Regions from separate parts of the Pseudoalteromonas sp. SR41-1 genome, predicted to be linked through region 2. Evidence: predicted binding sites of a transcription regulator. Region 2 holds the regulator's gene; each other region holds the start of a gene.
What was found. Region 2 encodes sigma-54, which starts transcription at its own class of promoters, with help from an activator protein. Its sites were predicted from a motif close to GTTGGCACGNNNNTNGNNT; they were not measured.
Positions count from the first base shown of each region.

Region 1: a site for sigma-54 is predicted at 4,472-4,490, ahead of flgJ (flagellar assembly peptidoglycan hydrolase FlgJ). Genes of this name have one in related genera too.
Region 3: a site for sigma-54 is predicted at 4,089-4,107, ahead of H5118_RS16375 (BON domain-containing protein). Genes of this name have one in related genera too.

Region 1 covers NZ_JACJEK010000010.1:12,872-20,753, reverse strand. The annotation lists gene flgL (flagellar hook-associated protein FlgL) at 143-1,411, opposite strand; gene flgK (flagellar hook-associated protein FlgK) at 1,414-3,417, opposite strand; gene flgJ (flagellar assembly peptidoglycan hydrolase FlgJ) at 3,419-4,435, opposite strand; gene H5118_RS10235 (flagellar basal body P-ring protein FlgI) at 4,608-5,702, opposite strand; gene flgH (flagellar basal body L-ring protein FlgH) at 5,714-6,397, opposite strand; gene flgG (flagellar basal-body rod protein FlgG) at 6,414-7,202, opposite strand; gene flgF (flagellar basal-body rod protein FlgF) at 7,224-7,882, opposite strand, start outside.
Region 2 covers NZ_JACJEK010000002.1:15,971-23,852, forward strand. The annotation lists gene mgtE (magnesium transporter) at 116-1,474, opposite strand; gene H5118_RS01535 (HPr family phosphocarrier protein) at 1,606-1,878, opposite strand; gene rapZ (RNase adapter RapZ) at 1,921-2,766, opposite strand; gene ptsN (PTS IIA-like nitrogen regulatory protein PtsN) at 2,785-3,237, opposite strand; gene hpf (ribosome hibernation promoting factor) at 3,242-3,529, opposite strand; gene H5118_RS01555 (RNA polymerase factor sigma-54) at 3,556-5,055, opposite strand; gene lptB (LPS export ABC transporter ATP-binding protein) at 5,125-5,850, opposite strand; gene lptA (lipopolysaccharide transport periplasmic protein LptA) at 5,847-6,392, opposite strand; gene lptC (LPS export ABC transporter periplasmic protein LptC) at 6,382-6,936, opposite strand; gene kdsC (3-deoxy-manno-octulosonate-8-phosphatase KdsC) at 6,933-7,484, opposite strand; gene H5118_RS01580 (KpsF/GutQ family sugar-phosphate isomerase) at 7,485-7,882, opposite strand, start outside.
Region 3 covers NZ_JACJEK010000020.1:33,006-40,887, reverse strand. The annotation lists gene tal (transaldolase) at 87-1,037, opposite strand; gene yaaA (peroxide stress protein YaaA) at 1,263-2,042, shown strand; gene H5118_RS16380 (mechanosensitive ion channel family protein) at 2,163-3,119, shown strand; gene H5118_RS16375 (BON domain-containing protein) at 3,695-4,015, opposite strand; gene srmB (ATP-dependent RNA helicase SrmB) at 4,289-5,515, opposite strand; gene H5118_RS16365 (tRNA1(Val) (adenine(37)-N6)-methyltransferase) at 5,591-6,289, shown strand; gene H5118_RS16360 (DUF4153 domain-containing protein) at 6,351-7,882, shown strand, end outside.

The DNA of each region.
Region 1 (7,882 bases), on a different contig from region 2:
TGTAAATAATTAGTGAAGTTATTTAGAAGGGGGTGACATTTTTTTGCCGCGATTTTGTAGCCAATTTTTGCCGCAAAGTATTGCCGCTTTAAAGTAGGTAAAGCGGCAAGGTATTTCTGCTTATAATCTGCTTATAACTTGCTTATAAGTAATCGAATAATGAAAGGTTAGTTAAACGGCCAAAAGTAGCTTGCGATGCTTGCAGTGCCGTTTCTTGTTTAGTCAGTTCGCTAATAGCTTCTGCCATATCAACTTCAACTAAGTTAGAGCGATTACTTTTATTTTGAATATCGAGTGCTAAGTTTGAATCGCTTACTCTTTCAAGCGCGTTCATACGCCCACCTAAACTTGCTTGGGTAAACACGACTTGCTCGCTGGCGTTTTGTAATTGCACTAAGCCATCAGCAAGTACTTGCTGAAAGTCATCACCTTCAAGTGTGCCATCGTTAAGGCCGGTAATAAGTGCTTGTAGTGTATTGAGTACGTTTTCTTTGCCTGGTTTTTCAAGGCTAAAATCGAGTTGACCTGGTGCTGTGCCTTCAAATTCAATTTTCATACCTGCAAAGTCGATAGGCTCATCAGTAACTTCACCTGTTACTGCGGGGGTTAATGCTGCGCCGTCTCGGTATATTTCGTAGGTTTGTGGATCTGTTGCTGTAGCACCTGGGCTTACTAATACACTATATGTATTTGCAGTTGCTAGAGCTGTTGGGTCTGCGTTGTAATTTGCTTGATGAAACTTGTCAAACTCAGCTTGCCCGTCAACATACACTGTACCAGCCGTTACGTTATTAGCAGGTACTAGTGTAGGAATTGAAGCAACATTTGATTCTACATTTAATCGCGCGTTAGTTTTTTCAAACGTATCAAAGCCGTTATCACTCGCTTTAATTGATACACCTTCAGCTATAGTTATTTGGTGCTGGCCTTGGTCGCCATTATAGGTGTACATACCCGCTGCAGAATCAAACTGATAAGGCTGCGTGCTGTCTTGGTATCCTGAAAATATAAATTTACCGTCTTCTGATCGGGTGTTCATTAAGTTAGCTAACGTTTGTTGAATGCCACTAAGTTCTGATGCAAACGTCTTTAAATCATCTTTAGTATAAACACCATTACCCGCCTGAATAGTGAGCTCTTGCGCTTGTTGAATATTACTATTTATACTTTGTAATACGCTTTCTTCAGTTTCTAGGCGGCCATTTAGCTGATCGATATTTTTAGTGTATTGCTCATTCGTTTGTATTTTATTTGAATACAACATAGCTTGCGAAATAGCAGCTGGTGCTTCTGAGGTGGTTAAATACTTTTCACCTGTTGTTACTCGCTCTTGAGCATTTGCAACACCTTGTTGGTTGTCGAGTATTTTATTTATGTTGTTTTGGTACATTAAATTATTTGATAAACGCATAATTACCTCGCCGCATTTAATAAGGTGTCAAAAATTTCTTGAGCTGCTGCTAAAACTTGTGCTGATGCTGAATATGATTGTTGAAAACGCAGTAAATTTGCGGCCTCTTCATCTAGGTTTACTCCAGATAACGACTCGTACCATGCCTCAGATTGCTGTGCTAGAGCATCAAATGCAGCCCCACTTGTGATTGCTTGGCCGGTTATAACACCTATATCACTCACTAATCCTGAATAAGCTTGGTTGAACGTTTTATGGTTGTCGGCCGTTGCTGTTGTTTCTACGTTTAAGCGTACTAACTCACCATTTTGTAAATCAGCTAATTTTAAGCCATTACGGTTATCATCAAAGCCGCCTTCATTAAACTCAAGTGTAAAGGTGTCGCCTGTTGCTGGTGTACCTTCTATATCAAAATCGAATCCGTAGGTATCAAATGGAGCGCCCGCTTGCGATAACATTCCTTTTGCAGGAGGCGTAATAGTAAAAGTACTCGTTCCGCTATTATCCGTAATTTGATATTCGTTAGCATTACCTGTTTTAACAAGCGTTATTTCGCCATTCGTTAAGCCTGGTGCTGTAGTAAAACCACCGGAGGTAACACTTGTTACTTCTCCCGCTGAAATAGTAGCGGTGCCTATATTATTTAAATCGTTAGCAGTACGGATTGGCGATGCTAGTGCTAAATCTTCTGCGCGCCCTGTTGCAAGTGTAATACTTGAAGCAGCATCTGAATTAAGCTTTATTTGAAATTGATCACCCTCAACACCTGCCCCAGATACATTTACTTGAAGACCAAATGATTCGCCTGAGGTAATAGTCGATGAATCAATAACACCTGACGATATATCAGCAAGTGAAGGCTGCCCCAGCGGATCCCCTTTGTTATCTATAGGCTGAATACTTACTTCATTAGCATTGCCTGTATAGGTAATAATAAAATCACTGGCAGGGAGTTCACTGCCCTTACCTGGCTCTACCGTTGCAGTCATACCGGCAGTACCTGTGTTAGCTTGATACGCATAAGCGCCAACGGTAGGAATATTAAAAATATTACCACCTAGCTGACCTGTTGCATCCATACCCAATTTGTTTTGTTCGTTAAATGCATCAGCTATCGCTAAGCCCATTTGGCCAATTTGGTTTTGCGCAGGGACTAATATGTCATCTCTAAAAGCAAGTAAGCCGCCAATTTTGCCTTTAAGCTTACTTACATCAACTTCAAGCGGCACTGCTTTGCCACCATTAACGTCAAGCGTGAATTCTTTAAAGTTAGGATCAGGATCCCCTGTCATCGAAAATAAGTTAAATGCGCCATTTTGCATAACCACCGCTTCGCCTGTGCCCATAAAAACGAGTTTTTCGCCATTTGGACCATCAAGCGTTTCTATGTCTATTAGCTCTGATAAGTCGCGTATTGCTTTATCGCGTTCGTTATAGGTAGAGCTCGCATCTGCGGCGTTATTAGTGCCATTAACTGCTGCAATATTTTGATTTAGCGTGCTAATACTTTGAATTAGTGAGTTTGCTTCATCTGAAAATATTTCGAGCTGCTCGTTTACTATACTTTTTTGATCAAGCACGATGCCCGAAAGTCTATCCATTTGATCAATTAAGCTTTGCGCATCTGTCATTACTAATGAGCGGGCAACGGTAGACGACGGCTGATTTAGCGCTTCTTGCACGTTATTAAATAAAGAGTTAATTCCGGTCGAAAGGTTGTTCGACTCTTCAGAAAAAATAGTATCAACCCGATTAGCCTCAGTAACAAATTGATCAAAAAACGATTTATTAGAGGTGTCACGATTTAGCTGTGACTGAGCAAACTCGTTTAGTAATCGGTATGTTTCGCCTCGCCCTACTTGGTTATCAACCATAGTGGTAAATTCAGTACGCTCACGTACGTAGCCTACGGTATTTACATTGGCAATATTTTTACTTGTCGTTTGCAATAGCTCCGAGCTTGCTCTAACCCCAGAACTGGCAATGTTCAATAAATTAAACGACATGTTACTCTACTCCTTGGCGGATCACGTTTGCCGCAATGTCTTTTAGCTGACTGCTATTGAGCACTTTTTTTATTTTGCTGGCATAATTTGGATCGGTTGCATAACCTGCTTTTTGTAATGAATCTAAAAAGTCATTTGGTTTTGCTGTATTTTGTAATGCTTCTTTGTAGCGTGGGTTTTGCGTTAAAAAATCAACGAAGTCGTTCACGCTATCTTTAATTGAATCGTAGGCTCTAAAGCTGGCTTGTTTTTTAACGGGTGTGCCTTGCTCAAACTCAAGCGTTACTTTGCTTGCTTTATCGCCTTCCCAGCTTTTATCCGACTTAATATTAAATAAGTTATTTGAGCTGCCACCGTCACTTTTATTAATAATGTGTTTACCCCAACCGGTTTCAAGTGCCGCTTGAGCAACCATTACCGCTGGGTTTAAACCTATTTTTTGCGCTGCAGTTTTAGCGTGTTCCCACACTGAACTTATAAACTCTTCTGCATTTTTAAATGTTGGGCTATCGGTTTTAGACTCTGCAGTATCGACTTTAGGCTCAGCAATATCGGCTTTAGTACTCTTAACGATAAGATCGGGTTGCTTATTTTTTTGCTCATGAGGAAGAGCTGATCCGACTTGCGTATCGCTGAAAATATCGTTGGTTGTTCTAAGCACCGAGCCTGGCATAAAGTTTTTAGACTCAGGCGATAACTGCTGAACAATTAAATCGGCAAGGCCTAACGAGCCATTTGATGAAAGCTCTGTAGAAAGTTGCTGATCGTGCATTTCTTCAAAAAACTTTACGCCACTTGAATTAAATGGGCTGTCTTTGTCTTCAAATGCTTCGTTAGCTTTGCGCATTCCTTTGAGCAACATTTGCGTAAAAATAGCTTCAAATTGTGCGGCCGCTTTTTTGAGCGCAGCTTTAGAAGCATCAGTTGATGCATCGCCACTCGTTAAGGCTTCTTTACGAAGTGAATCTAAGTTGCCTAAATCAAAAAAGTTTTGTTTATCGAGGTGATTAGTTTCCATCGGCTTTTTGACACAAAATGAATAATGCAGTTAAAAATGCAAAAATTGAGCCACTACCGATAAAACAAGGAAGATAAAAATAATAAACTTAAGTTGCTGTAAATAAAAAGCCCTATATCTTGTTTCAAAAATATAGGGCTTAAGTAATACGTTATTTATTGGCTTGAGTTATTTATATAACAACTAACTGTCCGTTAATTGCGCCGGCTTCTTTTAGTGCTTCTAAAATAGCCATTAGATCACCAGGCGCTGCGCCTACTTCGTTAATTGCGCGAACTAAATCATCAAGGCTTACACCTGGATTAAATACAAAGGCGCGCGAGTCATCTTGATTTACATCAATAATGCTCTGCTGCGTGACAACTGTATCACCGTTTGCTAGCGGGTTTGGTTGTGACACGTTTTGTTGTTCTGCAATTGTTACTGTTAAGCCACCGTGAGTTATAGCGGCAGGCTGAAGCTTAACGTTTTTACCAATGACAATTGTACCAGTGCGCGAGTTAACTATAATTTTAGCGGCCATATCAGCTGGCTTAAATTCTAAGTTTTCGAGTGTCGATAAGTACGATACACGTTGGGATGCATCGCGTGGAGCTATAACACGAATAGAAACAGAATCAATTGCCTGTGCGCTATTTGGGCCAACTAAGTCATTAATTGTTTTTTCTAGGCGTTTTGCCGTTGTAAAGTCTGGGCGGTTTAAATTAAAAGTAATGTAATCGCCTTGCATAAATGGGCTTTCCACGGCGCGCTCAACTGTAGCGCCATTTGGTATACGACCAACTGTAGGGGTGTTAATTACAACTCTACTACCATCAAGGCCTTGTGCGCCTAAGCCACCGACAATTAAACTACCTTGTGCAATTGCGTACACGTTACCGTCTACACCCTTTAAAAAAGTTTGTAGTAAAGTACCGCCACGTAAGCTGCCTGCACTACCAATAGAAGAAACCGTAATATCAATTGCTTGCCCAGGCTTTCTAAATGCAGGTAGTTCTGCATGCACCGCCACAGCGGCAACATTTTTAATTTTAGGGCTTTGAGTTGAGGGTAGCGTAATACCAAAGCTGTTTAACATGCCTCTAAAACTTTGTTGTGTGTATGAGTTTTGCTCGCCAGTGCCTGGCAAACCAACTACTAAGCCATAACCGACTAATTGGTTAGAGCGTACGCCTTCAACCATAGACACATCTTTTATGCGCTCAGCACTGGCAGTAAACTGCCAACCTAATAACACAACTAAACATAAAGCTTTAAGGCTATTCATGTTGTTACCCTCTAAAATGGAAACAGCGAACTGCTAAAGAAACGTGTAAGCCAACCAGGACTTTGCGCCTCTTGCGTTTGCCCTTTACCTGAGTATTGAATACGTGCATTAGCAATACGATTTGATTCAACCGTATTATCGGCGCTTACGTCTTGAGGGCGTACTAGCCCTTCTAAACGAATAAACTCTTCGCCGGTATTAAGCGTTAGCCATTTTTCGCCGCGTATAACTAAATTACCGTTAGGTAAAACGCGCATTACATTAACCGAAATATCGCCCACTAAGCTGTTTGACTGGTTTGATTTTGAATCACCCGTAAACGACGAATCACTACCAATACCAAACTGGATACTATCGCCACCTATATTTACAGGTAGACCACCTAAGCCAATCACTGGGTCTAAGCTTGCGTCAGTTTCTTTGTCTGTTTCTGTTTTAGCGGCTTTTGTTGCTTGAGTAGACTCTTGCAATTTAACCGTAATTATATCGCCAGTACGTAGCGCTTTTTTATCAGAATATAAGTCGTTTGATGTATGAGTATTAAACAGTGAACCTGTGGCTACCAGCGGCTCTAAGATAGGCTCGGGGTACATAGGTGCGTAGTAAGGGTCGTCCTGCACTACCTCACTATTTTGCGTAGACATACAGCCACTTAAAAATAATGTGCCCGCTGCAAATAAAATAATATTACGCATAATTCCCCCTATTCTATTAAAGCTGTTGATTGATGTAACTCATCATTTCGTCAACGGCCGAAATTACTTTTGAGTTCATTTCGTAAATACGCTGAGTTTCGATTAGATTTACTAGCTCTTCAGTTACATTTACGTTTGAAGTTTCAAGAGAGCCTTGAATAATGCTACCTAACCCTTCAACACCCGGGTTACCTTGTACCGGTGCACCACTTACAGCGGTTTCGGTATAAAGGTTTTGACCAATTGGCTCAAGGCCCGATGGATTAATAAAGTCACTAATTGTTAGCTGACCAATTACAACGTTATCGGCTTGACCTGCAACACGTACAGATACTTCGCCGTCTTGCGAAACTGTAATTGATTGCGCGTCATCAGGTACATTCATTTCTGGCTGAATAACGTAACCAGCGCCCGATGTTACAATTCGTCCATCGCCATCAGTAGTAAACTGACCATTGCGCGAGTAAGCAATATTGCCATCTGGTTGCAGTACTTCAAAAAAGCCTTCGCCAGAAATCATCCAATCTAGTGAGTTTTCGGTGGTCAACATGTTGCCTTGCGTAAACTCTTTTTGGTTAGCTACAACTTTAGCACCCGCACCTAACATTAAGCCCGACGGCATTTCGGTATCTTGCGATGAACGACCACCTGGTTGATTAATATTTTGATAAAGTAAATCTTCAAATATAGCGCGGCTTTTTTTGTAACCTACGGTACTGGCATTCGCTAAATTATTTGAGATAACCGATATATCGGTTTGTTGAGCGTCTAGCCCCGTTTTACTGATCCACAATGCTGGATTCATAATCGTGTCCTCACTTTAAAGTTAAACTATGCGTAATAACTGATCTTGACGCTCGTCAATTTCTTCAGCTGTTTTCATTAATTTCACTTGTAATTCAAATTGGCGCTGGTGGCTTATCATGTCGACCATTTCGTGAACCGGATTCACATTCGACATTTCAAGCGAACCACTTAAAACTTTTACATTGGCAGAGGTATCTACTGTTACATTTGCTTTTGGTCTAAATAAACCGTCGTTACCTTTTTCGAGCTGTGAGCTATTTGCTTCAACAACTCTAAGCGTGTCGATTTCTTCTAAAAAGTTAGCAGGAGCGCCTTGTGGTCGAACTTGAATAGCGCCATCTTGGCTAAACTCTATTTTTTCGACTGGGACGGGTAAAATAACAGGTCCCCCTTCGCCAATAACTTGACGACCATGGCTGGTTACGAGCATACCTTGAGCTGTAATGTTTAACGTACCCACTTTTGTGTAAGCTTCATTACCGGAGGCATCTTGCACAGCAAGCCATGCGTTATCGCTCATTGCGATATCTAAGTCTCGCCCGGTTTGAACAATGCCACCCGATACCATGTTTGAACCCGGACGCTCTTGCATTGAAAATACACGTGTAGGCAAACCTTCGCCAAACGCTTGCATAGAACGCGCCTGGGCAAAGTCAGCTTTAAAACCCGTTGTATTTG
Region 2 (7,882 bases):
TTTTTGTTTTAGCGTTTTTTTAGGTATGTCATTTTTATGTTTGGTATCCGTTGCCATAGCTACTGATTTACCCTAAGTATTTTTGCTGTAGTTTTTTACATTTAAAGCGTTTAATTTATATCAGCAACCATGTAGCAGTACCTAAAAAGGCGAATATACCAACAATATCAGTCACCGTGGTTAGCACCACACTCCCTGCAAGAGCAGGGTCTATATTCATTCTTTTAAGAATTATTGGAATACTTGCACCAGCAACACCTGCCACCACTAAGTTCATAAACATAGCGAAGGCGAGTACGCCACCAAGCATAAAGTCCCACTGCCATAGCGCAATAACACCCGCAATTAATAGTGACCACAAAATACCGTTTAGCGCGCCAATGGCCAGTTCTTTCATCATCAAGAAACGTTGGTTTGTTTGGTTTATATGACCTACTGCAATACCACGGATAACAAGCGTTAATGATTGGCTACCAGCAACACCACCCATAGAAGGGACAATACCGTTAAGCACAGCCAAAATAGGGAGCACATCTAAAGTGCCTTCAAAAAAGCTAGCTACAAAAGCAGCTGCAAGTGCGGTTAGTAAGTTAACTCCTAGCCAAACTGAGCGTTTTTTAGAGCTTTTTAGTACTGGCGCGAATGTATCCTCTTCATCATCAAGACCGGCTAGGCTTAATAAGCTATGCTCGGCATCTTCTCGGATTACATCAACGATGTCATCGATAGTAACACGACCGAGGAGTTGGTCGTTATCGTCCACCACTGGGGCCGATATCCAATTATGACGCTCAAATAATTGCGCTACTTCACTTTCATCCATTGAGATTGGGATAGACTCACAATCTTCATCCATTAAATCGCGGACAATTTTTTCTGGCGGATTAGTTAATAATGTACTCAGCGATAAAGCGCCTATAAAGCAGTTATGTTTATCAACAACATATAAATCATCTGTACCCTCTGGTAACTCACCACGCAGTCTAATATAACGAAGTACAACATCGAGTGTTACATCAGGGCGAATGGTCACCGTATCGGTGTTCATTAGCGCACCTGCTGAACGCTCTTGATATGACAGTGCTTGCGTGGCACGTTCACGGTCTTGAATGTCCATCGCGCTAACAACGTCTTTATAGACGGTATCTGGCAGGCTACGTAATACTTCACCTAAGTCATCGTGGCCCATGTCTTCAGTTGCGGCGGCAATGTGCTTAGGTTCCATTTGGGCAATAATGCCTAAACGAACATCTTCAGATAATTCTTCAAGAACATCACCCTGCACATCAGGATCGACCAATTGCCAAAGCAGTCGGCGAATTTTATGCGGTGATGATTCTAATAATAATGCGGTATCACAAGGAGCCGTTTTTGCGAGCATGCGCCTAACTTGAACAAATTGACCACTATTGAGTGACTTCGTCACCTGCTTTAGTTGCTGTAGTGGATAATCTTGTTCAAAAGCTTCTGGCATTGGCGTCCTTTATAAATTGTTATATTACTTTATGGGGGGAGGTGAGTTAACTGGCGTTACTAACCTATTTATTTTATATATCTGTTTTAATTGAAGCACTAGTAATGCGAATATTGTTTTTATAAAACAGATTATTCTTGTTCATTAAAGCGTTGTGCTATTAATTCTCCAACAGCGTGTAAAGCTTGCTCAGAATCAGGGCCTTTACAAACAACTTTAACTTCTTTTCCTTGGCTACTTTCAAGTAACATTAATGCAAGTACGCTATCGCCTGCTGCTTCTTTGTCATCTTGGAATAATGTAATTGTAGCATCAAATTGTACTGCTAATTGCGCAAGCACAGTAGCTGCTCTGGCGTGTAAGCCTAATTTGTTTTTTATTAAAAAGGTATCTTCACAATGCATAACTTACTCTACCTAAGCTGAACAGGTGATTATTCAGCTATATTATTTTTCTTGTTCGCGATGGCGAATTTTTACATTGGGATGTGTCATTGCAAAACTTTCACCGATAGTTTGCGCTAAATACACAGAGCGATGTTGCCCACCTGTACACCCAATAGCAATGGTTAAATAACTGCGGTTATTTCGTTCTAAATGCGGTAACCACGTTTGTACAAATGTTTGAATTTGCCATGTGAATTTTTGCACTATGCTGTGATTAGCTAAATAGTCTTTAACCGGTTGATCTAACCCATTTAAAGGCTTCAACTCTGGTTCCCAGTGTGGATTTGGTAAAAAGCGTGCATCAAATACGTAGTCTGCTTCTTTTGGTATACCGTGTTTAAAACCAAATGATTCAAATGTGACAATCAGTTGCTTATCTTTTTTACCTAAAATCTTTTCACGAATAGATTCAGCGAGTTGATGAACACTTAAATCAGTCGTATCTATCATAAAGTCGGCGCGAGTGGTTAATACATCAAGTAATTCTTTTTCTTTTTTGATGGCTAAATCAAGAGGCAACGAGTCTATTGATAGTGGGTGTAATCTGCGTGTTTCAGAAAAGCGTTTGATCAATGTCTGATCGTCACTATCTAAATAAAATAACGTAGGGTTTGCAAAGCCTGGTAAGTATTCAAGAATATCGTTAAATTCATCTTGTTCTTTAGGTATGTTGCGCACATCTATGCTAACAGCAATTTTATCGTAGCTATCAGACACACTGCGAACTAATGAAGGTAGTAGGTTTACTGGAATATTATCTACGCAATAATAACCTAAATCTTCTACAACGCGCAAAGCAACCGACTTTCCAGAACCAGAACGGCCGCTTATGATAATTAACTCCATTTAACACCCTTTATAAAACTATGATTGATCGACAATAACTTGGTAAAGCTCAGTATCAGATTTTGCACTGCGTAACTGTTTACAAAAATCTTTGTTGTTTAGTTTATCAGCAATGGTTGCTAGAGTCTTTAAGTGCTGCTGGTTATCGCCATCTGGTACGATGAGTGCGACAAAAATATCAACAGGGCGATTATCGATTGCATCAAAGTTTATTGGAGTTTCGCTAACGAGCACTAAAGCCAAAGGCTCTTCTGCACCGCTCATTCTTCCATGAGGAATAGCAATGCCACGTCCTATACCTGTACTACCTAATTTCTCTCTGCTCATTAAAGCATTAAGAATATCTTGTTGCGGTAAATACGGAAGTTTGTCGTGAGCAAGTTCGCTAATGAACTCTAAAATTCTTTTTTTGCTATTAAAAAGGACCGCAGCTTTGCTGCAGTCCTGGCATATAAGTGAACTTAATTTCATCATATTAGTGTCGAGCAAGCTTCTCTTTGTGTTTGATTACTTGGCGATCGAGCTTGTCGATCAACGAGTCAATAGCGGCATACATATCTTGATGTTCTGTAGAGGCAAATAGCTCAGCACCGCTTACGTGTATTGTGGCTTCTGCTTTTTGATTTAATTTTTCTACATCGAGAATGACATGAACATTGTTAATATGATCAGAGTGTCTTTCAAGCTTCGCAAATTTAGTATTAATATAGTCTCTTAGTGAATCGGTTAATTCTACGTGACGACCAGTTAAGTTTAGTTGCATAAGCATTACCCTCTTAGTTTAGCGTCTTAAATCAGACTTTTACGCTGATTTGACGGTGGAATAGCAAGAGATTCGCGGTATTTTGCGATTGTACGTCTCGCTACTTTAATTCCTTGCTCAGCCAATATATCCGCTATTTTGCTATCACTCAATGGTTTTGCTGAGTTTTCTGCTGCGATTAATTTTCGGATAAGCGCACGTATTGCTGTAGATGAACATTCACCACCGTTTTCAGTACTTACATGGCTTGAGAAAAAATATTTAAGCTCAAATATACCACGGGGTGTATGCATGTACTTTTGAGTAGTTACGCGAGAAATTGTCGATTCGTGCATTTCTACCATTTCAGCAACATCATTTAAAACCATTGGTTTCATGGCTTCAGGGCCATGTTCAAAAAAGCCTTGTTGTTGCTTAACAATACAATTAGTAACTTTTAATAGCGTGTCGTTTCTACTTTCTAAGCTTTTAATAAACCATTTAGCTTCTTGTAAATGTGAGCGAATAAACTGGCTGTCGCCACTTGATTTTACAGTGCGAGACATTGCTGCGTATTGGCTATTGACACGAATTTTAGGCATGCTATCTGGGTTTAATTCGACAACCCAGCGGCCTTTAATTTTTTTAACTGACACATCAGGAATAACATACTCAGATTCTTCCCTTACAATAGTATCTGCAGGTTTTGGGTTGAGAGTATGTATTAGTGTAATTACTTCTTTAAGCTCTTCTTCTTTGAGCTTCGTTTTTTTCATTAATGTACGATAGTCGCGAGCTGCTAATAGATCAATATGCTCGGTTAAAATCATTTTCGTTTCATTAATATAAGGTGTTTCTTTATCAAATTGATTAAGCTGAATACACAAACACTCTTGTAAACTACGTGCAGCAATACCAACAGGATCAAACAGTTGGATGCGTTTTAATACCGCTTCAATTTCATCAAGTTCGACTTCGTTATCATCTTCGTTTTCTTGATTAAAGCTTTCTAAAATCTCTTCGCAGCTTAGTGTTAAAATACCTGAATCATCGACAGCTTCTACAATAGCAATAGCAATAGCTTCGTCTGTAGGGCTAAATGGCGTTAGTTGTAATTGCCACATTAAATACTCATGGAGCGTTTCAGTAGAGGCGCCTTGGTATATTGATTCGTCTTCAGGCATTGGACCTGATGAGGCTGCAGGAGCGGCACTCATGTACTCATCCCAACTGACATCCATAGCCATGTCGTCACTTAGCGTGTCTTTTGCAAGTGCTTCACCAGTATCTTGTTCGTATTCGCTCGGAGCATCATCAGCAGATGCGCTAACAGTTATGTCATCGGTATCAGCTTTTTGCTCGTTTTTACCAGCAGCGTCTTCGGAATAGTCTGCCTCTTCAACCTCTAATAGTGGATTACTGTCGAGAGCTTCTTGTATTTCTTGCTGGAGATCCAATGTACTGAGTTGCAACAAACGAATAGCTTGTTGCAACTGTGGAGTCATTGTAAGTTGCTGGCCCATGCGCAGCTGTAGTGATTGCCTCATGTATCTCTAACAATCCTTTTATGTTGTTATAATTAATACTAGCAGATGCTTAAAGACATGGCGTAAATGTTACAGCCTAAATTGCTCGCCTAAGTAAACATCGCGTACTGTTTTATCATTTAATACGTGTTCTGGAGTACCTGATGCAATCAGCTCCCCATGAGAAACAATGTAGGCTTTTTCACAAACATCAAGGGTCTCTCTTACGTTATGGTCGGTAATTAATACACCAATCCCACGATTTTTAAGATGTTCTATTATTTTCTTTATATCTAATACCGAAATAGGGTCAACACCGGCAAACGGTTCATCCAGTAATATAAATTTAGGATCTGCTGCCAGCGCTCGTGCTATTTCTACACGACGACGTTCTCCCCCCGATAATGCCATACCTTGGCTATCACGAATGTGTTGTATGCTAAATTCATCTAATAAGTTATTGAGCGTGTCTTCTCTGGCTTGTTTATTTAGTTCTTTGCGCGTTTCTAAAATGGCCATTAAGTTTTGATAAACAGTCAGCTTTCTAAAAATCGATGACTCTTGTGGTAAGTAGCCTATGCCTAATCTAGCACGACTATGCATAGGTAAAAGAGTAATATCGTTATCATCAATAGATATTTTACCTTTGTCGCTAGGAACAAGCCCTACAATCATATAAAAAGTCGTTGTTTTACCAGCACCGTTAGGGCCAAGTAAGCCAACTATACTGCCAGCTTGTACTTCAAGGCCGACGTTTTTTACAACTTCACGACCTTTATAGCTTTTTGCTAATAGTTCTGCTTTTAATGTGCTCATGGTTGACCTTTATCGCCTTTTTTACTTTTTTTAGTTTCGATCGGTACTAAAATTGTGTGAACGCGGTCAGTTGAGTTTTCATCTTTTTCGGCACTGATGAGCTGCTGCTCTATGTCGTAGGTAATGCTTTTAGCATTTATTTTTTGTCCGGCTTGCGATACTTGTGCATTACCAACAAGCGTTAAAAAACGCTTAGATACATCATAACGTACTTCGTCAGCACTGGCGCTCATAGTCGTGCCGTCTGATTGCTTTTCTTCAAAGTGCGCAGGGCTACCTGTGGCAATTAATAATTGTTTATTATCACCAAGTTCATCACGTTTGTGTACTTCGAGGCGATCGGCTGTAATGCGGCGATTACCGTGAATAATCTCAACGTTTTTCTCAAAAATACCCACATTAGCTTTCAATTGACCTTCTTGCTTGTCGGCACTTATTGAAATTTGATTGGCAGCAGGTTGCGTGTTTTGCTCTGCAGCACTACTATTAAACGCTAGTATAAGTGTAGGAATTATAAGTGATTTTAATATTTTATTGGTCATAATATATGGTTCGCGTATGGTTAATTAGTTTTATCACTTCGGTTTTCAAGTCGGCTTCTAGGCCTTTACCGGTGATTTTTAAATTGGGTCCAGTGATAATGACGGGTTGCTCCGAACGCATTGTTAATAACTTTATATCAACCTGAATATTATCAGCATTGATTTTGTCTATCATGGCGTTATCGGTTAAATTTTTGGCAACCACATTACCTTCTAAAATTAATTGTTTATCTTCATATAATGTTGCTTCGTCTGCATTTATTTGCCACGTTTGTTGCTCGTTATATAAAGTAAAAATGGGTTTTTCAAAAAACGTGAAACCTAATTGCTGGTATAGCTCCATTTTAGCCGCAGTGACTTTGTGGCTAATTTTACCTTGCTCATCATAGGCTGTCTGTTTGAGCTCAATAGCTATGTAATCAGGCTTAGCAACAACTTCAGGCTCAGCCTGAGGCACAATATTTGTTTGTGTAAAATAAGGGTACCAAAGCCAAACCATACAGCTAATGAATAAAACGCTTAATATTATGCGCGCTGCATTCATGAACTAGTGCCTTGTGTAGTCAATGCTTTACCATTTTCAAGCATGAGCAAATCGGTGAGTTCTCTCACAGCGCCAAAACCACCAGGCATTTGCGTTACATAATGTGACAAACGCTTAATAAGAGGGTGGGCATCATTTACTGCAACGGCAAAGCCTACTAACTCCATAACAGGCATGTCAGGACCGTCATCACCAATATAAGCAATTTGTTCATCGCTAAGGTTGAGTTTATCTTTTAATTCTTGATAGGCAATGAGCTTATTTTCTTGGCCTTGATAAATATGCTGTACGGTTAAGCTGCTCATACGTTGTTGTACTATCTGTGAATGACGACCAGTAATAACAGCTACTTCAAAGCCACTGTTTATAAGTGCTTTAATGCCAAAACCATCTTTTGTATTAAATGCTTTTAGCTCTTCACCTTGATTGCCAAGGTAAATACGGCCATCAGAAAATACACCATCAATATCGCATATAAGTAGTTTTACTTTTTTAGCGCGTGCTTTTGCATCATCGCTCAGCGGTTGATAGAGTTCTTCAAATTGCATTTATAACACTCCTGCTTTTAATAGGTCTTGCATATTTAATGCGCCAATAGGTTGGTTTTTCTCATTGACGACGATTAGGCCATTTATACGTTTACGTTCCATAATATTGAGCGCTTCAGCGGCTAAAATATCTTGCGTAGCTGTAGTGCATGACTTAGTCATAACAACATCTATTTGTGTTGTATGAATATCAATTCTTTGTTCTAAAATGCGACGTAAATCACCATCGGTAAATAACCCTACGAGTTGCTGATTTTCATCAACAATGGCTGTCATACCTAACCCTTTAGCTGACATTTCTATTAGGGCATCTTTAACTGTTTGTGAAACATCAATAATAGGTGTATTTGCGCCGCTGTGCATAACATCTTTTAAAGTAAGTAATAAGCGCTTGCCTA
Region 3 (7,882 bases), on a different contig from region 2:
TATGAAGGTTAAATAGAGAAGTAGCCTATTTTAGGCATAAAAAAACGCCGCTATTGCGACGTTTTCTAAAACACGATTATAGCAAATTACATTGCTTTAAAACGCGCTTCTAGTTGTTCTTGTGCATCAGCAAAAGAGCGAATACCTTCAGCTAGTTTTTCAGTAGCCATAGCATCTTGGTTATGTAACCAACGGAACTGCGCTTCTGTAAGTGGCTCTGGTTTTGGCTCTTTAGGAATATCTGTTTCTAGCAAGTATTCCTGTGCGCCTTCAAGGTTACCTAAATCTTCTAAAAGATTAGGGCTAATAGTTAGCTTGTCGCAACCAGTAAGAGCAATAATTTCGCCTGTATTACGGAAACTTGCACCCATCACAACTGTTTTGTAATCATGGCGTTTGTAAAATTCAAAAATGCTGCGTACAGACTGAACACCTGGATCTTGTAGCGGATCGGTTGGTTTTTCCATACCGTTAGCAACATGCCAATCTAAAATACGACCAACAAATGGCGAAATTAGAAATACGTTTGCATCGGCACATGCGCGAGCTTGGGCATCGCTAAATAGTAAAGTAAGGTTACATTTAGTACCTTCTTTTTCTAGCTGCTCAGCGGCTTTAATGCCTTCCCACGTAGACGCTACTTTGATTAAAATTTTATCTTTGCTTACACCTTCTTTTTCGTAAAGGCTAAGTAGGGTATGTGCTTTATCAATAGTCGCTTGCGTATTAAACGAAAGGCGTGCATCTACTTCAGTAGAAATATAACCAGGTACAATCTCACTAATTTCTTTACCAAGTAACACGGCAAAGTAATCGCATGCTAGTTCAAGTTGTTTAGCTGGCTCTTGCTCGGTTTCTTTTGCATAGCTCCAAGCTTTATCTAGGTAAGGCTTATATGCTTCAATCTCGCTCGCTTTTAATAAAAGCGACGGGTTTGTAGTTGCATCTTCTGGTTGATGCTTTTTAATAGCTTCAATATCACCAGTGTCGGCTACGATAGATGAATGTTGTTTTAGCCTTTGTAGAGCTGAAGTCATTTGCTTTCCTCATTCCAAGCAAGTTAAAAGAAAAATCTAATCACTCTTAATATATACAATCCATACTGCAACAGTGTGACAATGCTTGATAGGTCTTATGTCCTTATCAATAGAAAAACGGCAATGCATGGGTTATTAAGAGAGGATTTATTTAAACAAAACGTGCTTTTCGTTTCATTTAATGTTGAAATTGACACTAAATAAATTACAAGTCAATAGCTAACTATGATCACTGTTATTTCACCTGCAAAAAATCTTGATTACGAAACGCCACCCGCAACAGACAAGTTCACTCAGCCTGAATTACTAGAGCACAGCGAAGAGCTCATGAAAGTATGCCGTGAACTAACACCAGCGCAAATTGGTAGTTTAATGAAAATTAGCGATAAGCTATCTGGGCTTAACGCAGCACGCTTTAGCGAGTGGGCGCAGCCGTTTACACAAAGTAATGCTAAACAAGCAGTGCTTGCCTTTAATGGCGATGTATACGGCGGTTTAGATGCAAGCACGCTTAAAGCTAGCGAGCTTGATTACGCACAAAACCATTTACGTATCCTTTCTGGCTTATACGGCTTATTAAAACCACTTGATTTAATGCAAGCTTACCGTCTTGAAATGGGCACCAAGCTTGAAAACTCGCGTGGCAAAAACTTATACGAGTTTTGGGGCAGCGTAATAGCGAACAAACTAAACGACGTATTAAAAGCACAAGACGCGCAATACTTAGTTAACCTTGCTTCAAACGAATACTTTAAAGCGGTAGATAAAAAAGCATTAAATGCACAAATTATTACCCCACACTTTAAAGACTGTAAAAACGGTCAATACAAGGTAATTAGCTTTTACGCTAAAAAAGCACGCGGCATGATGGCGCGCTACATTATCGAAAATAAAGTAACGCAATTAAGCCAACTTAAAGAGTTTACTGTGGCGGGTTATTACTTTAGCCCTGAGGCAACAGTTAAAGAGCTTGAGCCGGTATTTATGCGTGACGAACAAAATTAGGTCATAAGCTTAAATAAACAATTGAAAAGCCATGCATTGCATGGCTTTTTTGATACTGGCGTTATATTTGCAACTATATCTAATATTAATGAGATTATTAATTAAATAGGTGCAAACAAAATGATCAGTATTCCGTCAGTTGGCGAAGCCGAAAAACTAATAGAAGAAAAGCTCGGAGGGTGGTTTGATGTTGTTATCAGCCATATCCCTAATTTTATAGTGGCAATTGTAATTGCCATAGTATTTTCAATATTGGCGCGCTTTGCTGGCAAGCTGATGAAAAACGTGTTGCGCCGCTCTCTCGATTCAACGCAAATTGCCGACTTAATGGCGTCAATATTTAAAGTTATTGTGTTGTGCATAGGTTTATTTATAGCGCTCGATTTTGTTGGCTTAAAAGGCACTGTTACTTCGCTACTTGCTGGTGCGGGTATTGTGGGTTTAGCCATTGGTTTTGCGTTTCAAGACATGACAGAAAACCTAATTGCTGGTATAGCAATGGGTGTACGCAAGCCATTTAAAACAGGTGATGTAATAGAAACCGATGATGTGTTTGGTTCGGTGCATTCTATAAACCTACGTAACACGCTAATAGAGAGCTTTTACGGGCAACTAATACTTGTACCAAACAAAGTCTTATTTAGAAATGTACTAAAAAATTACACCACGCTAGGTATAAGACGTATAGAAGTACCCGTAGGTATTTCGTATGGCGACGACATAGAAAAAGCAAAAGACGTTATAGTCGATAAAATTAACGAATTTGACTTTGTAATACGTAAAGACGAAACCGCTGTATACGCTGAAGGTTTTGGCGACAGCAGCATTAACTTACTGGTGTGGTTTTGGATTAAATACCCAGGCGAGCCTGACTTTATGACGGTACGCCACAAAGGTGTTGTTGCCGTTAAGCAAGCATTAGACGAAGCTGATATTAGTATTCCTTTCCCAATTCGTACTTTAGATTTTGGTATTAAAGGCGGTGAGAAACTCGATGCCATGATAAGCGATAAAATAAGCCAGCAGTCATCCAATAAAGACAGTAGCGACGGTGCTGACTCTAGCCAAAGTGAGTAATTTAGTTAAAACTCATTAGGCAAAAGCATTGGGAAATAGTTACTTACCAACAGCGCAATTTTACAGAGTAAAATTGCGCTTTTTTATAAATGGATTATTAGCTAAAAGTTTAAATACCTAGTTTTGTGTTTATTGAATATCAATTCAGATTAGTTGCGTTTGGCCATGGGAGTATTAACAAGTAAGATTAGTGTTTACCCAACGATTTTTTTACTGCCTTGCCGCACACTCTGAAAAAACGCTCTCATCTATTTCAATAACTAAATAAATCATCCTTTTTAAGCCCGTTAGGTCGGCTAAAGAATCTGTGTAAGCTTTTTCAGTATCAATTGGGTTAACTTAAGGGTTAAAAGAGCAAAGACAAACACGCTAGCGTCAATTCTAAATCTATCTTCTTAAGTATAAGTGTGAGCTATCGTTTTAAGGGGAGGAATAATCGTATTGCTTAGGCTTTATTTTATCTTTTTTACAGCAGCAAAACTTGCCTTAAACTGAATATAAAAAAGCGCAGCTTGTGTTGGAGTAACAAGCCGCGCTTATGAATTAGTTATACAAATAGGTTTTTGTGGTACGTATTAAATAACGCTAATTTTGTTACGAATGATTTTAACCCCATCTATATTTTCTAGAAATTTTTGAGCTAGTGCGCGCTGAAAACCAGTTTGTGCTTCACCGTATAAATCTACTTCACCATTTTTTACCTGCACACGAATATCACTTAACGCCAGGTTAGGGTTAGTTCGTAGGGTGTTGGTGATAGTTTGTTGTAGGTTAGGTTGAGTGGCTACACTGCTTACTACGGCCATGTTGGTTGCTGCACTTACCTTTGTAGCGCAAGCTAATAAAAATAAACAACAAAATGATACTAAAGCGATAGTTAACTTGAAGCGGTTCATAACTTAATCCTTACATTACGGTGAATAGTGCAGCCACAAAATGGAAATTCCATCGGCTAGGTTATCTTTGTAGTTACAATTTCGGTGCCAATATTAACGCTATGAAATATAAGGTAATTTTATTAAGTGGGAATTAAGGTGGGCAAAAATTACATTTAAATGAGTATGAGTTACATGCTTGGGTTACATATGTAACAGGTACAAACACCAGAGCCTGTAAGGCTTGCATTAAAAAAGCCGACAAAAGTCGGCTTAGAATAAAAATATGTTAGGTTACTTTTTCTTTTTAACCTTGGCCTTTTTCTTGGCTTTCATTTTTACTGGATCTTTACGCTTTTTAGCCGGCGGCTTAGCTTCTTTATGCTGTGGCTCAACACCTTTAATTACACGGCGTTTTAGTTTTTGTTCAACGTAGCGCTCTACTTTATACAAAATACCAATGTCGTGTGCTTCAACTAATGATATTGCAATCCCTTTTTTACCAGCACGGCCAGTACGACCAATACGGTGTACGTATACGTCGGCAGTGCGCGGCATATCAAAGTTAATAACGTGGCTAATGTCAGATACGTCAATACCACGTGCAGCTACGTCGGTAGCAATTAAGATACGTGTTTTGCCACTGTGGAAGTTTTCCATGGCTTTCATACGTTTGTCTTGTGGCATTTCGCCGCGTAACCAAGCTGCTTTAACGCCGTTATTGGTTAGCTCGCCAATCAATGTTTCTAAGCGTTCGCGAGTTTTAACAAACACAATCGCTTTAGTTACGTCAGGGTTTTTTAGCGTATTAACTAACAACTCAAGTTTGTGATGATAATCGTCGGCTAAATGTACCCATTGGTGAATTTTAGCCTTTTCTTTACGTGACGATTCGGCTTCTAATAGAGCTGGGTCGTTTAATGTTTTTTCAGCAAACCTTTCTACGCTGTCACCTTCAAGTGTTGCTGAGAATAAAAAACATTGGCGACGATTTTTAGCTTCGTCACAAATACGGCTCATTTCCTTTTTGAAACCCATGTCTAACATGCGATCTGCTTCATCAATAATAAGCATTTCTACATGTTCAGCATGAAAGTTTTCGGTTTCTAGGTATTCCATTAATCGACCTGGTGTGGCGATTAAAATATCATTATTTTTTTCAAAAATTTCTTTATGCGTGCCGTAGTTAATACCGCCTGTTACTACACCAATTTTTAGGTGTGTGCGTTTAGCTAGCAGTTCACATTGTTCATGAATTTGATAAGCCAGCTCACGAGTTGGGGTCATAACGAGTACGCGCGCAAAACCAGGGTCACGACGTGGGAAATCCAGTAAGTACTGAATAGCTGGAATTAAAAATGCCGCTGTTTTACCTGTACCAGTAGGCGCAGATGCTAAAATATCGCGCCCCTGTAGTGCTTCAGGAATAGCTTGTTGTTGAATGCTGGTTGGCGTCTCGTAGCCCATTTTATTAATGGCATCGAGTAGCTTGTTATCAAGATCAAATTCAGAAAATTGCATAGAGTGTCTAAAATAAGGGACAATTACCCTGATTATACGCGCTATGCTGCGCTTGGTGAATGAAAAGGTGAAAAAATGTCTGGTTTTGTATTTAAACAATTTAAAGTTGAACACGACCACTGTGCAATGAAAGTTTCTACCGATGGCATTTTGCTTGGTGCATGGGCTAACTTAAGTGGCGCAAAGTCATTACTTGATATAGGCACCGGCACCGGCTTACTAGCACTAATGTGTAAGCAGCGCAGTAATGAGCTTGATATAACTGCGGTAGAAATTGACGAAAGCGCCTATACCCAAGCATTACAAAATGTAGCTAATAGTCCGTGGCCAACTATAAGTATTACGCACCAAACTATTCAACGCTTTAGTAGTGAAGTTAAATTTGATGTTGCTATCTCTAATCCACCGTATTTTAATCACAGTTTAAAAGGCGATAATGCTGCGCGTAATGCCGCACGCCATACCGACGGATTAAGTTTTGAAGAGTTAATTAATGCCTTTAAACATTTAAGCCATAGTGGTTCCCGCTTTAGCTTAATACTCCCAAGCGTTGAAGGCGCATTATTTATTGAGCTTGCTATTCAAAATGGGCTTTATTTAAATACTCACTGCCAAGTAAAAGCCACGCCCAACAAAGATATTAGCCGCAGTTTAATGACATTTAGCTACGTAAAAAGCGATATAGAATCATCAATCCTGTGTATTAGAAACTTAGATAATACCTACACCGCTGATTATATAGCCCTGTGCAAAGCATTTTATTTGAAAATGTGAAGCAATTGTAAAATAGGAACGAATAACGCAAACTGACTAAAACCTATTGTTGAGAACAGATATGGATAGTCAGTTACCAAAATCTTTTATAATTATACTTGCCGTAGTACAGGCTATTGCTCTTACCCTTTTATATAGCAGTATAGAAAATAATGTGTGGCCAGCAACAAGCCCTACATGGTTAGTCTCACTTATTACATTTTCTATGAGCTTTCCTTTATTAATGCTAATGACCGTTAATAAAAATAATATAAAAACGTCGTTACTTTTAATCCTTCCTTTTTCCTTGTTGTTATCTTTACTGGGTGCGTATGCAGGCTTTCAGCAAGAGCCTCAAGAGTACGTAAGTAATAGCAATTTAATATCCGTTTTTATTTTTACTAGTTTAATAGCTGGCTTTAAAGGCCTTATGTACATTCAACAATTTGGTAGTTCAGAAAATGTTAGCTACAGTCGTTTGTTTAAGCTCTCTTGGCGTAATTTTATAATTTTTGGAGAATGCTGGCTGTTCGTACTTATTTTTTGGGGAATACTAAATTTAGGTGCGGCTTTATTTGATATTTTAGATATAAATTTTTTCTCTGAGCTACTAAGAGATGAATGGTTTTGGATCCCAACCTTAACGCTCGCATTTGCCTTTGCGAGTATCATATTTAGAAAGCTTTTGAACATTGAAGATAATATCGCTTTTTTACTACAAACTTTAATTAAGTTTTTATTGCCTGTTTTATCAGTTATTTCTCTCGGTTTTTTAGCAACACTTCCTTTTACCGGACTCAATAAATTATGGGAGACCGGAAGTGGCAGTTTATTAGTAATGTGGCTGCAGGTGCTCACGTTGTTTTTTGTTAACACTGTTTATAAAGATGACTCATCAGTTCGCCCTTATCACATGCTCTTGCACCGACTCGTTTTTATAAGCGTTGCGTTACTTCCAGTTTATAGTGTTATTTCTGCCTATGGAATTTACTTACGGGTAGAGCAGCATGGGCTAACAGTAGATCGTTGTTGGGGCATTTTGATTTGGTTTTTATTGGCGTGTTTTTCGTTTAGTTATCTTGTTGGAATTATAACAAAGCGAGACAATTGGCTAGAGCCGCTTAGCAAAATAAATATTGTGATGGGGTGGGTGGTGCTCGTTAGTATGCTTGCTGTTAACTCCCCTTTATTAAATTTTCAAAGCTTATCTACAAACAGCCAAATAGCGCGTTTAGATGCAGATAAAGTAACAATAGAAAAGTTTGACTATTACTATTTTGAGTACAGCTTAGGACGCCAAGGTTATTTAGCTATGCAGTTATTAAAACAGAAAATTGAAACGAGTCACCCAGAGCAATACGCTATCATCGATAGGATGTATGTAAATAATGAGTTTGCTTTAACGCTTGAACACACAGTCGGTGATTTTATTGAGCGCAGTGTATTTTGGCCATCACAAGCGCTAATACCTCAAGGTTTAATAGAGGCAGTATTTTCTGAACAACATTTTTACGATCGTAACTCTTTAAAAGAACATACTTACTATTTCATTGGCATGGATTTGAACAAGGATGATGAACTCGATTTTATAGTGATTGACGAAAGTAATGAAAA